Regions from separate parts of the Niveispirillum fermenti genome, predicted to be linked through region 1. Evidence: riboswitches for the same ligand, from Rfam matches in the RefSeq annotation. Region 1 holds a riboswitch; each other region holds the start of a gene.
What was found. Region 1 has a riboswitch for S-adenosylmethionine ahead of ABC728_RS22970 (hypothetical protein). Riboswitches for the same ligand answer to the same signal wherever they lie in the genome.
Positions count from the first base shown of each region.

Region 1 (5,274 bases):
GCCGACGACCTGACGGCCATTTGCATCAGCAGGGTGTGACGATGCCGGCGCTCTCGCTTCCTTCGTGGATCACTGCTCTTTTCAAGCCCAACCGGCGCCTCTATGACCGGCATGCCGTGCATTACGGTGTGCGCCTGTCGGTGCAGGGGACGGCACATGATTGCCGCATGCGCGACGTATCCCCCAGCGGCGCGCTGCTCGTGGATGTACCCGCCCTGCCGGTGGGCACGCCCGTGATGCTGGAAATACCTCAGATCGCGCTGGCAGCGGAAGCCCGTGTCGTGCGCCATGTCGATGCCGGTATCGGCATCGCCTTTTCCAAGGATGGCGTCGGCGCCATCATCGCCGGTTGGGCCAGGGGGCAAAGCGGCGCATCGGAATAGAAGGGTTTCGCCCTGCGATTGACGCTTGCCCTTGCGCCCTGCTCCGGGGCGGTCCATTTCCTGGGAACTGCTTTCCCGCCCGTCACCGTCTGAAAGACCCGTCTTGTCCCTGACCCAAGCCGTACCCGCCGCCGCACCGAAGGCCACCCGCACCCGTGCCCTGCTGCGGCGGCTGTCGGCCGCCTATCTGGGCCCGTTCAAGCCGAAGCTGGCGACGGCGCTGCTGCTGATGGCATTGGAGGCGGCGGGCACCGGTGCCGTGGCCTGGGGGTTCCAGCCCTTGCTGGACCGTGCGTTCCAGCCCGACAATCAGGGGTTCCTGCTGCCATTCGCGGCGCTGATCATGGCGGCCTTCATCGTGCGCGGTACGGCCGCCTACGGGCATTCCGTGCTAGTCAACCATGTGGGTCAGCGTATTGTGGCCCGCATTCAGGGGCAGGTCTATGCCCATCTGATCCGGTCGGATCTGGCTTATCTGCACGGTCGTGCCTCCGGCCAATGGATATCGCATCTGGTCAACGACGTTAATCAGATGCGGCTGGCCGTGTCGGAATGTCTTACGGGGGCCGTCAACCACGGCCTGACCCTCGTCGTGCTGGTGTGCCTGATGTTCTATCAGGACTGGCGGCTGGGACTGATCGCCTTCACGGTCTTTCCCCTGTCCGGCTGGTTCCTGTCGCGCCTGGGCAAGCGCCTGCGCCGCATCGCCGCCAGCACACAGGCGGAACTGGGTAATTTTTCCGCCGTGCTCAGCCAGACCTTCCAGGGTGCGCGCCATGTCAAGGCCTATGGCATGGAGGATTACGAGGAGGAGCGGGTCGGCCGGACCATCGACCGTCTGCGCAAGCTGACGGCGAAAAGCTACCGCACCGGCGCCTCCATGCTGCCCATCAACGAGATTTTCAGCGGCATGGCCGTGGTGGGCGTGATCATCTATGGCGGACTGGCCATCGCCGAAGGCACGCGCACGGCCGGGCAGTTGGTCAGCTTCATCGGCGCCTTCATGCTGGCCTATCAGCCCATGAAGGCGCTGACCAAGCTGAACGCCCAGCTTCAGGTCGGGCTGGCGGCGGCGGAACGGGTGCTGACCGTGCTGGATGCCAAGCCGGCCATCACCGACCGGGCCGGCGCCCGTGCCCTGCCGGCCGGCACGCGCCACGATATCCGCTTCCAGAATGTCCGCTTCTCCTATGACGGGGAGAAGGCGGCGCTGGACGGCGTGGATATCGAAATCCCGGCCGGCCGCACCGTGGCGCTGGTGGGCGCTTCCGGGTCCGGCAAGACCACCGTGCTGAACCTGATCCCGCGCTTCTACGATGTGTCGGGCGGAAGCGTGACGGTCGGCGGTCACGATGTGCGGGAGGTGACGCTGGCTTCGCTCAGGGCTTCCATCGCCCTGGTCAGCCAGGAAACGGCGCTGTTCGATGATACGGTCCATGCCAACATCGCCTATGGCCGTCCCGGTGCCAGCCGGGCGGAGGTGGAGGCGGCCGCCCGCGATGCCGCTGCCCATGATTTCATCATGGATCTGCCGGAAGGGTACGATACGATGGTGGGCGAGATGGGGCTGAAACTGTCCGGGGGACAGCGCCAGCGTATCGCCATTGCCCGTGCCATGCTGAAGAACGCCCCGATCCTGTTGCTGGATGAGGCGACATCGGCCCTGGACAGCGCGTCGGAACGGGCTGTGCAGGAGGCACTGCGTCGCTTGCAGGCCGGCCGGACGACGCTGGTCATCGCCCATCGGCTTTCCACCATCGCCGATGCGGACCGCATCTATGTCATGGACCAGGGCAAGGTGGTGGAACAAGGCACGCACGAGGAATTGCTGGTCAGGGCCGGTGCCTATGCGCGGTTCCAGGCCCTGCAGGGCGGTTAGGTGGAAGCCGCCCGCGAAGCACAGGCGTGCAAAACGGCCGGGGACCCGTCACGAGCCCCCGCTGCAAAGTCCGGTACGATCCGCAGAATGCCGTCTCCATCGCCCAGCCGGGCTACGGCCTGCTGAATGCCCGCACGGCGTTGCGTCTGCAGGATGGTGACCTGGAAATCGCGCTCTACGGCAAGAACCTGACGGACAGGCAATATATCCAGAGCGGCGTGTCCTTCCTGGACAGCTTTGGTTTCGCCCCGGCCGGGGACGCACTCCCCGGCCCGTTCTCCAGTGGTTTCAATGGGTTGGTTTTAGTGGACAATTTGTTGCTTATCAGGCATTCAGTTCGCGATAAGGGAATGCCAGGACGGAAATTGTCATGAGGGAGAAGAAGTCGTCCGCCCGGGGCGCCATGCCGGTGCCGGATGCCAATGTCATCGCCAGTTCCATTCGCACGACACGCCGCCGCAAGGGATTGACCCTGGCGGAACTGGCGGAGCGCACGGAACTGGACAAGGGGTATCTGTCGCGCGTGGAGCGGGGGCAGAAATCACCGTCCGTCGGCACGCTGCTGAAAATCGCGGAGGCGTTGAGCGTTCCCGTCGGGCACCTTTTCGGGGAAAATACCGACGCCGACTCCATCATCGTTATCCGCCGTGACGCGCATGTCGATATCAGCGATACATCCGACATGGGACCGGGTGCGGCCCTGCGCGCCGTGCTGCCGGCCGGGGATCATCGCCGCCTCAGCGTCTTCATGCTGGAACCCGGCGACGGCCGGCACACGCAGAATGCCGACCATCCCGGGGACGAATTTCTTTACGTGCTGGAAGGGTCGCTGGAAGTCGTCTTTCCCGACCGTATCGTATCGCTGGAAAAGGGCGATGCCGTGCATTTCGACGGGCATCTGCGCCACCAGTTGCGGCGGGTGGGCACCCGGAACTGTCTGGCCATGCTGATCGTTGCGCAGGACCTGCCGACCCGCGGCAACGAGGTGGACTGAAACGGCGACGGGCGGCGAAGGCAAATTGTTGTCTTCATGCGTGACTGCCTTCGGCTGGCATGCCTGCAAGGGCCATGTCCAGGCAGTTGCCTTCCAGCACACGCAACAAGGTGACCAGACCGCCCGTGCGTCCCGGCTGGCGTTCCACCCGGTAGACATGTGTCCACAAGCCGCGGCTGCGATGCAGTACGGTGAAAATGGCGCCATGCGCACCGTCAGGCGGGCTGGCGGGCACGATGAGGTCCCCCGGTGCTGCAATCAGATCACGCAGCCATTCGTCACCGGGGCTGAAACAGGCGTCATTTTCCATCGTCCACTCCACGATCAAAAAGCGGCCTGACCGGGGGCCGGCGGGCGGATCGACGGGGCATGACAGGAGGCACAGACCACCCGCTTTGTTGCCGGCTGACCGGCCGCATCGCCCCGTCGGGGGCCGCCACCTTGCCCGGGCAGGCAGGTTGGCGCCGGACGATGTCCGGCTCTGGATGCTGGAAGGAACCCTTCCTGCCCCGCTTTTAGAACAGGAGCCAGCAGGATGGCAAGTGCGCCCGCCGCAGGTGCCCCCCGCCCAGATGCCGGGGCAGGCAGTTCAGTCGATAAAAATTTTCCACATGGATCAAATAATACGATATACAGCTTCCCATCCGATGATGCCGCCGATCAACCAGGTGGCACGCAAGAATGGGAGGAACAGGGCATGGAACCTGTATCGCGGGAACCCGTCCCGATGGCGTTGGAACCGGCACAGGCCGAGTTGTTGCGGCCGGCCGGCATGTTCGATGCGGTCAGCCGGCGCCAGACGCTGGGCGACATGCTGGCACGCAGTGTCCGGCGCTTTCCGGACAAGCGCGCCATCGAATGCGGGGCACATCACTGGACCTATGCGCAGTTCGACAATGTGGTGGATGACCTGGCCTCCGGATTGTCAGCCGCCGGGGTCGTTCCGGGTGACCGGGTGGCGTTGATGTCGCGCAACAGCCATTGGTTCGCGGCCTTGCGCTTCGCCGTGGCGCGGGCCGGCGCCGTACTGGTGCCGGTCAACTTCATGCTGAACAGTGATGACGTCGCCTATATCCTGGATCATAGCCGCAGTTCGGTGCTGTTCACCGATGCCGGTTGTGCCGCCACGGCGCTGGCCGCGGCGGACAAGGTGGGGCTGGCCCTGCGCTATGGCATTCCCGGTGAGGGGGGCTTTGGCGACGTGGGGATGGAACCGATCGACGGAACCCGCGATTTTCGGGGCCTGTTGGGCACGGGCGCTCCCCGGCCGGACCCGGCCTGCATCGATGCGCGCTCCATCGTCCAGATCATCTATACCAGCGGCACCGAATCCCGGCCCAAGGGCGCGATGCTGAGCCATGAAGCCGTGATATGGCAGTATCAGAGCTGCGTCGCCGACTGCGGCTGGACCGCGGACGCCGTTGCCCTGCATGTGCTGCCCCTGTTCCATTGCGCACAGTTGGATGCCTTCCTGGGGCCGGCATTGCAGGTGGGCGCGCGCAACATCATCGCCGCGGCCCCCACGCCCGACATCGTGCTGCCGCTGATCGAAAAGCATGCCATCACTTCCTTCTTCGCGCCGCCGACGGTGTGGATAGCCCTTTTGCGGTCACCCTTGTTCGATCCGGCCCGCCTGACCAGCCTGACCCATGGCTATTACGGCGCCTCCATCATGCCGGTGGAGGTGCTGAAGGAACTGCGGCAACGCCTTCCCTGGGTGCGTCTGTGGAACTGCTATGGCCAGACGGAGATTGCGCCCGTGGCAGCCGTGCTGCAGCCGGAGGATCAGGAGCGCAAGGCCGGGGCGGCCGGGCGGCCCACGCTGCATGTGGAGACCCGCATCGTGGATGACGACATGAACGACCTGCCCGCGGGCCAGGTGGGAGAGATCGTCCACCGGTCGCCGCAACTGATGACCGCCTACTGGCGGGACCCGGCACGGACGGCGGAAGCCTTCGCCGGCGGCTGGTTCCACAGCGGCGACCTGGGCATGATGGATGCCGAGGGCTACATCACCG
Region 1 covers NZ_CP156681.1:2,536,827-2,542,100, forward strand. The annotation lists gene ABC728_RS22945 (PP2C family protein-serine/threonine phosphatase) at 1-39, shown strand, start outside; gene ABC728_RS22950 (PilZ domain-containing protein) at 42-383, shown strand; gene ABC728_RS22955 (ABC transporter ATP-binding protein) at 487-2,262, shown strand; gene ABC728_RS22960 (hypothetical protein) at 2,289-2,636, shown strand; gene ABC728_RS22965 (helix-turn-helix domain-containing protein) at 2,633-3,256, shown strand; gene ABC728_RS22970 (hypothetical protein) at 3,291-3,566, opposite strand; SAM-I-IV-variant riboswitch at 3,641-3,750, opposite strand; gene ABC728_RS22975 (acyl-CoA synthetase) at 3,954-5,274, shown strand, end outside.

Region 2 (5,274 bases), 940 kb from region 1:
GGTGGCCTTCGCCACGACCGTCGCCGGGCCGCGCATGGCCAAGGACCAGAAGGCGCGGCTGAAGACCATCGGCCGCGACGTGCATTCGCTGGTCGAACATGCGGCCTTCCAGGCCATGCAGACGAATTTCCTGCTGGATGCCACGCTGGGCGTGATCAATATCCAGCAGACGAACATCATCAAGATTTTCTCCGTCGCGTCCGTGGCCTTTCTGCCGCCGACGCTGGTCGCCAGCATCTATGGCATGAACTTTCACCATATGCCCGAACTGGACTGGACGCTCGGCTATCCGCTGGCGCTGCTGCTGATGGTGCTGTCGGCGGTGGGGCCGCTCTGGTATTTCCGCAAGCGCGGCTGGCTGTAGGCTGGGCGCCCGCCCCCGCGCTCAACTCAGAACGCCGTCCTTGCGCCTGTCAGAGGACGCAATCATCCAGCGCATCGCGACGGACGATCGCCATGCGCTGCATCAGCGTGCCGGCCCGCGACGCGACATAGGGTCCGGGCGGGTCGGCCTTCCACTGGCGCGGGCTGGGCAGGATGGCGGCCAGCAGGGCGGCCTCGCGCGTCGTCAGCGCATCGGCCCCCTTGCCGAACCAGTGACGGGCCGCCGCCTCGGCGCCATAGACGCCCGGCGCCCATTCCACGATGTTCAGATAGACCTCCAGGATGCGCCGCTTGGACCAGAAGGTCTCCACCAGCAGCGTGAAGCCCAGTTCCACCCCCTTGCGCAGCCAGGAGCGGTCGGGCCACAGGAAGGCGTTCTTGGCGACCTGCTGGCTGATCGTGCTGCCGCCACGCAGGCGCCCGCCCGACTGGTTACGTTCCAGCGCCCGCTCGATGGCGTCCATGTCCAGGCCGCCATGGGCGCAGAACCGGCTGTCCTCCGCGGCGATGACGGCACGGACCAGATGGGGGCTGATCCGTTCCACGGGGCGCCATTCATGGTGCCATTCCTGGCCCTGGATGGCGCGGATGACCATCAGCGGCGTGCCCGGCACGGGAACGACCGCATAGGCCAGCACCCAGGTCACGCAGAAGCCGGCCAGCGCCAGCAGAACCACCCCCAGCCAGAGCGCGACCCTGCCGATCCTGCCGCGCCCGCTCTTCGCCATTGCCGCCAATGCCCGTTCCCCGCATGGTGCCGACCGCCACCGCAGCCTTCATTCGTTGAAGGCTGCCAAGCATAAGGTAAAAACCGGTCCGCCCCTTTCCAACCCGGAAGATGTGACGATGTACAAGCTTTACTGGAATCCCGGTATGGCCAACCTGGCCCCGCACATGGCGCTGGAGGCCATTGGCGTTCCCTATGAACTGATCCGCGTCGATACCGGTGCGGGCGAACAGCACAACGAAGCCTATCGCCGGCTGAACCCCACGGGCCGCATCCCGACCCTGGTCCATGACGACCAGCCCCTGTTCGAGACGGCGGCCATCCTGCTGCATCTGGCCGACCGGCACCCGGAAGCCGCGCTGATGCCGGCGCCGGGCACGCGGGACCGGGCCCTGGCCTATCAATGGCTGATCCATCTGACCAATACGGTGCAGGCGACATATCTGGCCTACTATTATCCCGAGCGCCAGGTGGCCGACCCCGCCCTGGCCGGCAGCGTCCGCCAGGCGGCCGAAACCCGGCTGGGGGAGATGTTCGACCTGCTGGAGCAGGCCCTTGACGGTCGGGAATGGATGGTGGGCGAGGGGCCGACCATCGTGGATTTAATGCTGCTGATGATGATCCGCTGGGGCCGCAATTTCGCCCGCCCGCCGCGCAGCCTGCCCAACCTGGGCGTGCTTGCCGCCCGCATCGCCGCCCTGCCGCCCGTGCGCCGCGCGTTCGAACAGGAAGGGCTGGCCCAGCCCTGGTACTGAACCCGACCGGGGCGGATGACAGGGTTGGCGCCAGCGCCGGCCCGGCCGCAACCGGACGGCTTGACAAGCAGGGGCGGGAGGGATTTAACCAAGCCCACGTGGTGATTTGGTGACCGGATTGCAGACCACGTTAAAGAAACTGCTAAAAGGTCGATGCCATGAACCAGATGCCGGATACGGACGGGAACAGGGCCTCGATCGAACGGTCGGGGCCGCTGGAAGCCGGCCTTTAGGCAAGTCTGGAAGGAACATGGCGATGAGTGATCTGCCCGATGATGTGAACCCCGCGACCCTGCTGGTGCATGGCGGCACGCGCCGCAGCCAGTTCGAGGAGACGAGCGAGGCCATCTTCCTTACTTCGGGTTATGTTTATGGCAGTGCGGAGGCGGCCGAGGCGGCCTTTGCCAATGACGGATCGCGCTTCGTCTATTCCCGCTTCCGCAACCCCACGGTCGCCATGTTCGAGGACAGGCTGGCGCAGTATGAGGGGTATCCCCGCTGCTTTGCCACGGCGTCCGGCATGGCGGCCGTGCATGCCGCCGTCATCGGCCTGCTGAAGGCCGGTGACCGGCTGGTGGCCAGCCGCGCGCTGTTCGGCTCCTGTCTTTACATCGTGTCCGACATCGCCCGGCGGTTCGGGATCGAAAGCGTCATCATCGACGGCACGAAGCCGGAGGAATGGGAGAAAGCCCTGTCGGTGCCGACCGACCTTGTGTTCCTGGAAACCCCCAGCAACCCCTGCCTGGACGTGGTGGACCTGGAACATGTCGTGCCGCTGGCGCATAAGGCCGGGGCCCGCGTCGTCGTCGACAATGTGTTCGCCACGCCCGTTCTGCAGAAGCCGAACCGGTTCGGGGTCGATGTCGTCGTCTATTCGGCCACCAAGCATATCGATGGGCAGGGACGCTGCCTGGGCGGCGCCATCCTGTGTGACGACACGGTGGCGGCGCTGCTGGCGCCCTATCTGCGCCATACCGGCCCCGCCATGAGCCCGTTCAACGCCTGGACCCTGCTGAAGGGGCTGGAGACGCTGGAACTGCGGGTGAAGGCGCAGCAGGCCGCCGCCCTGAAGGTTGCCACGTTCCTGGAAGGGCACCCGGCCGTGGCGCGCGTGCTTTATGCCGGACTGGACAGCCACCCGCAGCGTGCATTGCTGCGGCGGCAGATGGCCGGTGGCAGCAACCTGATCTGCTTCCACCTGAAGCCCGCCGGCGGCGACGCCAAGGCGGCTGCCTTCGCCACCCTGAACGCGCTGCGGATCATCAAGATTTCCAACAATCTGGGCGACAGCAAAAGCCTGGCGACCCACCCCGCCACCACCACCCATCAGCGCCTGACGGTGGAGGAGAAGGAGACATTGGGCATCGGCCCCGGGACCATCCGCCTGTCGGTGGGCCTGGAAGACCCCGACGACCTGATCGCCGACCTGAAGCGCGGGCTGGATGGGCTGGTATAATACCAGCCCCGGGGATCAGAACTCACCGGGCCCCGGCGGATCAGCCGCGCCTTGCCTGGATCAGCATGGTGTCCAGCCGGAAACTGCCGTCGGGCTGGATGGCGAAATGGTCCTTCACCTCCGGGGCGGCACCGGCCTGAAGGCTGGCAAGGGCCGGGCGGTGGGCGGTGGGTGTGCCGATCCTTTCCATCCAGCTTTCAAAGGCGATGGGCAGCCGGTAGGTCTGCGGCGCCTGCGGCACCAGCCCGGCGCCGGTCAGCATGTGCCGCCATTCGGCCAGGCTGTAATTACGGACATGGCTGGGGTCGCGCACCATTTCAATGGTTTGCAGGTGGCTGTCCAGCAGCGGATCGGCCGGGGCGAAGACATCCATGATGATGCAGCGCCCGCCGGGCCGCAGCACCCGCACCGCCTCTGCCAGCGACCGGGGCACGTCGCGCCAGTGATGCGCGCTGTAGCGGCTGACCACCAGATCGAAGCTGCCATCCGCAAAGGGCAGTTCCTCTGCCCGCCCCTGACGTGTGGCGATGTTGCACAGGCCGCGTTCGACGGCGCCGGCCGCCACCACGTCCAGCATGGCGCGCGACAGGTCATAGGCCACGATATGGTCGGCGAAGGCGGCGGCATGGAAGCTGGCATGCCCGCCGCCACAGCCCAGATCCAGCATCCGGTCGGCCGGCGCGATGCGCAGAAGGGATTGGAAATCCGTCAGGTCCGGGCCGCTTGCATGGGTGGGGCTGCTGGCATAGGCGGCGGCGCGCGGCGCAAACTGCCGGACGACAAGGTCATGCTGGCTGACGGTGGCGGCTGCGGCTGACATCGGGTGACGCTCCATCGGGGATCTGGTACGGCGGCGCTGGCGATTGAGGTGCCGAAACCTTGACCATCGATCAAGATTTTCGGCCGCTGGTATAAGGCTGGCATCCTCACCAAACTGGTACAAGATAAGTAGTTATCCTGGTATGAATACCACCATGAACACGCCCCCTGTTCTTCTGAATGATGGCCGGGATGCCGCCACGGCGCAGCGGCGTCTGCTGGGGCTTTTCCTGCGGGAAAGGCGGGCACGGCTGGACCCGGCCGCCGTGGGCATCGGCAGCCTGGGCCGCCGTCGCGCACCGGGCCTGCGGCGGGAAGAGGTGGCGATGCTGGCCGGGATCAGCCCCACCTGGCTGACCTAGCTGGAACAGGGACGCGACATCCAGGCCTCTTCCCAGGCGCTGGACCGGCTGGCCCGTGCGCTGCGCCTGGCGGCGGCGGAACGCGCCTATCTGTTCCAGCTTTCCGGCCGGCGCGACCCGCGCGAACCCGGTCCGGCCGATACCGATGCGGCCCTGTTGCCGCTGCTGCGCCAGGCGGTCGATGGCCAGCAGGCTCCCTGCTATGTCCTCAACCATCGTTATGACATGCTGGCCTGGAACCGGGGGGCAGCGGACCTGTTCGCCGGCTGGCTGGATCGGCCGGGCCCGCACAACCAGCTTCGCTTTCTGTTCCTGGACCCGGTGGCGCGGCGCCTGCTGGTGGATTGGCCGGCCCGCACGGCGCGCGTGCTGGCCGAATTCCGCGCCGATCATGGCCGCCACCTGGCGGATGGGTCCCTGGCCGCGCTGGTGGGCGAACTGCGGGAGCGCAGCCCCGAATTCGCCGCCGGCTGGACAGGCGCCGATATCCGCGGGCGGGAGGGTGGGGAACGTCTGTTCCTGCACCCGGATCAGGGCCTGCTGCGCCTGACACAGGTGACCCTGGCGGTGGAAGCGCGGCCCGATCTGCGTCTGGTGCTGCTGTTGGGATAGGTGTTTTCCCGCTTGCCATCACGCCGGAAAACAGGTGACCTGTTGTCCTGGCACGGGCGGTGGGTCCAGCATCCACGGACAATAAGCGAATACCGCCCCGGGGGTAGGAGGCGCCATGCGCTGGCGGTTGGCCACGCTGCTGTCTTTGGCGGGGCTGTC
Region 2 covers NZ_CP156681.1:352,533-357,806, reverse strand. The annotation lists gene ABC728_RS13115 (magnesium transporter CorA family protein) at 1-364, shown strand, start outside; gene mtgA (monofunctional biosynthetic peptidoglycan transglycosylase) at 414-1,112, opposite strand; gene ABC728_RS13105 (glutathione S-transferase family protein) at 1,231-1,866, shown strand; SAM riboswitch at 1,955-2,032, shown strand; gene metZ (O-succinylhomoserine sulfhydrylase) at 2,117-3,322, shown strand; gene ABC728_RS13095 (class I SAM-dependent methyltransferase) at 3,363-4,142, opposite strand; gene ABC728_RS13090 (hypothetical protein) at 4,297-4,503, shown strand; gene ABC728_RS13085 (MmyB family transcriptional regulator) at 4,660-5,115, shown strand; gene ABC728_RS13080 (substrate-binding periplasmic protein) at 5,231-5,274, shown strand, end outside.
Region 2: linked by a shared signal. The riboswitch ahead of metZ (O-succinylhomoserine sulfhydrylase) and the one ahead of ABC728_RS22970 (hypothetical protein) in region 1 are both predicted to bind S-adenosylmethionine.

Region 3 (5,274 bases), on a different replicon from region 1:
GCCGACCATGTTGCCGACCATGACGCCAAGACCCAGGCGCCGCGCCTCTTCCGCCATCAGCAGCCCTTCGGTCAGGCCACCGCATTTGTCCAGCTTGATGGTCACGATATCGAAGCGGCCAACTGCGCCGGCAATGTCGCAAAGCGATATGATGCTCTCATCCCCTGCGATGGGGATAGGGGAACTGTACCCTTCCAGGTCGGCATCCCGGGTGCGGGCCAGCGGCTGTTCCAGCAGGGCGACACCGGCCCCCTGCAGGGCGGCAACCAACGGATCCAACTGGTCTATGCTGAAGCCCTGGTTGCCATCGACGCTGAGCCAGACATCGGGCCTGGCGGCGCGGATGGCCTGGACGCGCGCGATGTCCAATGGCAGATCACCGGTCAGCTTGATCTTGATGGCCCGGGCATCACCATAGTTGCGGGCCCCCTGCGCCATCACCTCCGGCGTGTCGGCGCCCAGCGTGAAGGTGGTGCGCAGCGGCCTGGGCGCGGTCTGCCCGGCCAATTGCCAGACCGGTCGGCCGCTGCGTGCCGCCTCCAGTTCCCAGAGCGCGCAATCCACGGCATTGCGCGCGCCGCCCGGCGGCAGGATCCGGCGCAGTTCCTCGCGCGTGGCGCCGGCCTCGATGGCGGGACGGGCAGCGGCCAACTGGCTTGTCATATGGGTAATGTCGTCACCCAGGAAGAACACGCCGCCTCCTTCTCCACGGCCTTGATATTCGCCGTCGTACAGGGTCACGACGATGACGTCGGAATGCTCGAACACATAGCCGGAGATGCGGAAAGGTTGGGCCAGACGCAACCGCTGGGTCGCGACCGTCATGCTCAGTCGTGCCATTACTCGATCACCATTGTTCGGGGCGCCGTTGCGGCGGACCTTTGGTTCCTGATTGCCCTTTCGGCGGGCTGGCAATAGAATTGCCTGGCGAAGTTGCCATTAATGTCCTGATTGGGACAATATGATCCTTATCGGAAAATTCGTCAATGGAGTAGCTGCACTTGTCCTCTGCTCTTCCCACCCTCGGTGCGCTGCTGCGCGGCCTTCGTTCCCGCAAAGGCTGGACTCTCAAGGAGATGAGCGAGAAAAGCGGAATTCCTGTCTCCACCCTGTCGAAGGTGGAGCATGACCGGCTGACCCTGACCTATGACAAGCTGCAGCAATTGAGCCGGCGGCTGGGCCTTCGCATGTCGGAACTGTTTGCCGAGCCGGTGGGCGACCCGTCACCCGCCGCGGTGACGGCGCGGCGCAGCTTCGGGGATCTGGAACGTGCCATCCGGGTCGAAACCGACAATTACGATTACTATTATCTCTGTACTGAGCTGCGCCGGAAGCGGATGATCCCGGTCCTGACCAAGATCAGGGCGAAGACATCGAAACAGTTCGGTCAGCTTGTCCACCATTCCGGGGAGGAGTTCATTTTCGTCCTGAAGGGGCGTGTGGTGGTGAATACGGAATTTTATGACCCTGTCATCCTGGATCAGGGCCAATCCATCTATATCGACAGCACCATGGGCCATGCCTATCTGGTGGCAGAAGGGTGCGAGGAGGCGGAAGTGCTGGGCATCATGTCCAGTGCGGATGAGGAACTGATGCAGTCGCTTCTCTCCCTGCATGATGACCGGCCGTCTATGTGAGGAATGATCCTGATCAGGACTCTTTATGTCCCGTTCAGGCGCATGCCAGCATGGAGAAATTCACAGCTTGCCAAATGCGGGGGGCCCGGCTAATCACCTGTCCATGCATCGAGAGTCGGGCCGACGCCCGACACCAACCTGCTCCCGGGCAAGGTGGTGCCTCCCACAAGGAGGGATGTGGCCGGACCGGCAAAAAACGGGAAGCCCACGCGCGTCGTCACGTCACTCGAAGGCAGTCACCAGCCGGAAGGGACGTCGGACATGCAGCAATTTCCCCAGCAATTCGCCAGCGACAATTATGCCGGCATCTGTCCACAGGCCTGGGCCGCGATGGAAGCGGCCAACCAGGGCCATGTGCCGGCCTATGGCGACGATGTATGGACCGACCGCGCAGCAGACGCTTTCCGCACGCTGTTCGGCATCGATTGCGAGGTGTTTTTCGCCTTCAACGGCACGGCGGCCAATTCCCTGGCGCTGGCCGCCCTCTGCCAATCCTATCATAGCGTCATCTGCTCCTCGTCGGCCCATGTGGAGACCGATGAATGCGGTGCGCCGGAATTCTTCTCCAACGGGTCCAAGCTGCTGGTGGCCTCCACGCCGGACGGCAAGCTGACACCCAATGCCGTGCGCACGCTGGCCACCGGCCGGTCGGACATCCATTTCCCCAAGCCGCGCGCCGTCACCATCACCCAGCCGACGGAAACGGGGCTGGTCTATTCCATCGCGGAGATCAAGGCCATTTCCCAGGTCTGCCGCGAACTGGGCCTGCGCCTGCACATGGATGGCGCACGCTTCGCCAATGCCTGTGCGGCACTGGATTGTTCGCCGGCCGATATCACCTGGAAGGCCGGGGTGGATGTGCTTTGCTTCGGCGGTACCAAGAACGGCATGGCTGTGGGCGAGGCGATCCTGTTCTTCAACCGCGATCTGGCGCTTGATTTCGAATGGCGCTGCAAGCAGGCGGGCCAGTTGGCGTCGAAGATGCGCTTCCTGGCCGCCCCGTGGATCGGCATGCTGGAAAGCGGCGCCTGGCTGGACAATGCCCGCCACGCCAATGAATGCGCCTCACGGCTGGCAACGGCGGTGGCCGGGCTGGAGGGGGTTAAGACAGCCTATCCGGTGCAGGCCAATGCCGTGTTCGTGACGGCGCCGGCCCCGGTGCTGGAGGGGTTGCGGCAGCGGGGGTGGCGTTTCTACACCTTCATCGGCGGTGCCGCCCGTTTCATGTTCGCATGGGATGCGGACCCGGCACGGGTGACGGCCCTGATCGGGGATCTGCGGGTCGTGGCGGAACGAGAAGCCTGTCTGCTGTAATGCCAGCTTGTGATGAGTGGAACGCATTACAAGCTGGCACGGCGTTGACTGCCACAGCACCGCTCCTGCGCTGTCGCCAAGCTGCCGGATGGCAGCGCCGGCGATGGAGGGCGGTGATCAAAACCAAAAGGTTTACCGGGGGGCCGTCGGCCGTGACGGCAAAACAGCAAGAGAATTCCACGCATTTATTACTATGCGAAAAATTAAGAAAAAACTTTGACTTATACGACACAATTTCTCACCATGACGGCAATGGGAGGTGATTTCATGCAGTCATTTGACATCGTGATCGTTGGCGCCGGGATCGCTGGTGCCTCCATTGCGTCGGCTCTGGTGGATGCCGGTGTCGAGGGCGCGCGTATTCTGCTGGCCGAGCGCGAGGATTTTCCCGGCTATCACACGACCGGCCGGTCGGCTGCGCTCTACAGCGCGCTTTACGGAAACGAGACGGTCTGTGCCCTGACGGCAGCCAGCCGCGCCTTCTATCTGGCCCCGCCGCCGGGTTTCACCGACCATCCCCTGCTGACGCCGCGCGGCTGCCTCTATATCGCCGGTGAGGATGCGGTTGGCGAACTGGATGCGTTGGAGGCAACGGCGCAACGGGTGGGGGCCCGGACGACGCGGATGGGCGCCCATGAGGCGCGAGCCATGGTGCCTGTGCTGCGTGACGAACTTGTGTCTGCCGCCCTGTGGGAGAGGGAGGCGATGGATATCGATGTCCATAGCCTGCACCAGGGCTATCTGCGCCGGGCGCGGGCCGCGGGCGTGGTCCTGTCCACCGGTGCCGAACTGCGCGCGGCGGCAAGCGAGGGGGATGGCTGGGTCCTCACCTTCGGCAGCGCGAAGGTGCGGGCGGCGACCCTGGTCAATGCCGCCGGTGCCTGGGCAGACGAGGTGGCTCGCATCGCCGGGGTTCCCACGATCGGACTGATGCCGCTGCGGCGCACGGCCATCATGCTCGACCCGCCGGCCGGGGCCGACGTGCATCGCTGGCCGGCGGTTATCGATGCCGGCGGGTCCTTCTATTTCAAGCCCGATGCCGGAATGCTGCTGGCATCTCCGGCGGATGAGACCCCGTCGCCGCCCTGTGACGCGCAGGCCGATGAATGGGACATCGCCGTCTGCGTGGACCGGGTGCAGGCGGCGGCCGAACTGCCCGTGCGTCGCGTCGCGCGAAGCTGGGCCGGCCTGCGCAGTTTCGTGGCCGACCGCAGCCCGGTGGTGGGAAGGCCGGCGGCACATCCGGGCTTCTTCTGGTTCGCGGGACAGGGTGGCTATGGCATCCAGATGGGGCCGGCACTGGCGTTGACCGGCGCCTCGCTGTTGCTGACGGGGAAGGTGCCGGTGCCGCTGGCCGAACGGGGGGTGGATGTCGCAGCCCTGTCGCCGGACCGAAGCCAGTTGCGGCAGGCTGATTGATGGCAGCACTATACTATTTTGCGGTGATCAGAACCAAGAGGCTTTGATCACCACCCTCAATCGCCGGCGCCAACATTCGTTGGCTTGGCTGCGCCGCGCGAGCGGTGCTGTGACGGTCGCCGCCGGGCCAACTTGCGATGAGTTCCACTCATCGCAAGTTGGTATATCCAAATAACCAGAGAATCCCCGTAATCTCTTTTTTAAATCTCTGAAAATAAAGGAAAATATGAGGTCTCTACCGGGATTTTCTGAGGGGAGCGGTATATTACAGGCGGGCTTCACCTTGTCATCATATGCAGACGCCCCGGTGGATCACTCCACCGGGGCGTCTTCTTGTCGATCATTCGGCCAGGGGACCAGCCGGCCTGGAGGAACCTGCCGACTCCATGGTTTGCAGATTTTCCGAGCCCGCCCATCTGTGGGCGGAGTTCGGAAAATCTGCTTAGCAGGCGGGAAAGAAGCCCCCGGCCCTGGCGGGGCCGGGGGGTAAGTGATCGGCGGGATCAGTAATTCAGGCTGAAGCTTACCAGATGGTAGGTCACGATGAACCACAGCACGGCCAGGAACATCACCACCATCAGGCTGGCCCGGATGCGGGCCCACCAGCCGGCGGGCTGCCGCCACAGGTGCCAGGCCTGCCAGGCGGCGGGCACCAGACCCAGGACCGCCAGCAGAGCCGACAGTTGCAGCAGGCGCAGCAGCCAATCGATGGTGCCTTCCATCAGGGGCGTGATGGCCATCGTCATCACGGCGGTCATGCCGCCCAGTGCCACAACGGTCATCAGGCTGGCCGCGCGCACCAGCCGGTCGGCCAGCAACGGTTGGCCGGACAGGGGATGCGGCCGTCCATAACGGCGGCGCACCAGGGCGGCCACCGGCCACCACAGGGCGGTGAACAGGGCCA
Region 3 covers NZ_CP156678.1:838,022-843,295, forward strand. The annotation lists gene ABC728_RS03165 (dipeptide epimerase) at 1-840, opposite strand, end outside; gene ABC728_RS03170 (helix-turn-helix domain-containing protein) at 1,002-1,637, shown strand; SAM-I-IV-variant riboswitch at 1,738-1,844, shown strand; gene ABC728_RS03175 (threonine aldolase family protein) at 1,899-2,951, shown strand; gene ABC728_RS03180 (NAD(P)/FAD-dependent oxidoreductase) at 3,219-4,370, shown strand; gene ABC728_RS03185 (serine hydrolase domain-containing protein) at 4,874-5,274, opposite strand, start outside.
Region 3: linked by a shared signal. The riboswitch ahead of ABC728_RS03175 (threonine aldolase family protein) and the one ahead of ABC728_RS22970 (hypothetical protein) in region 1 are both predicted to bind S-adenosylmethionine.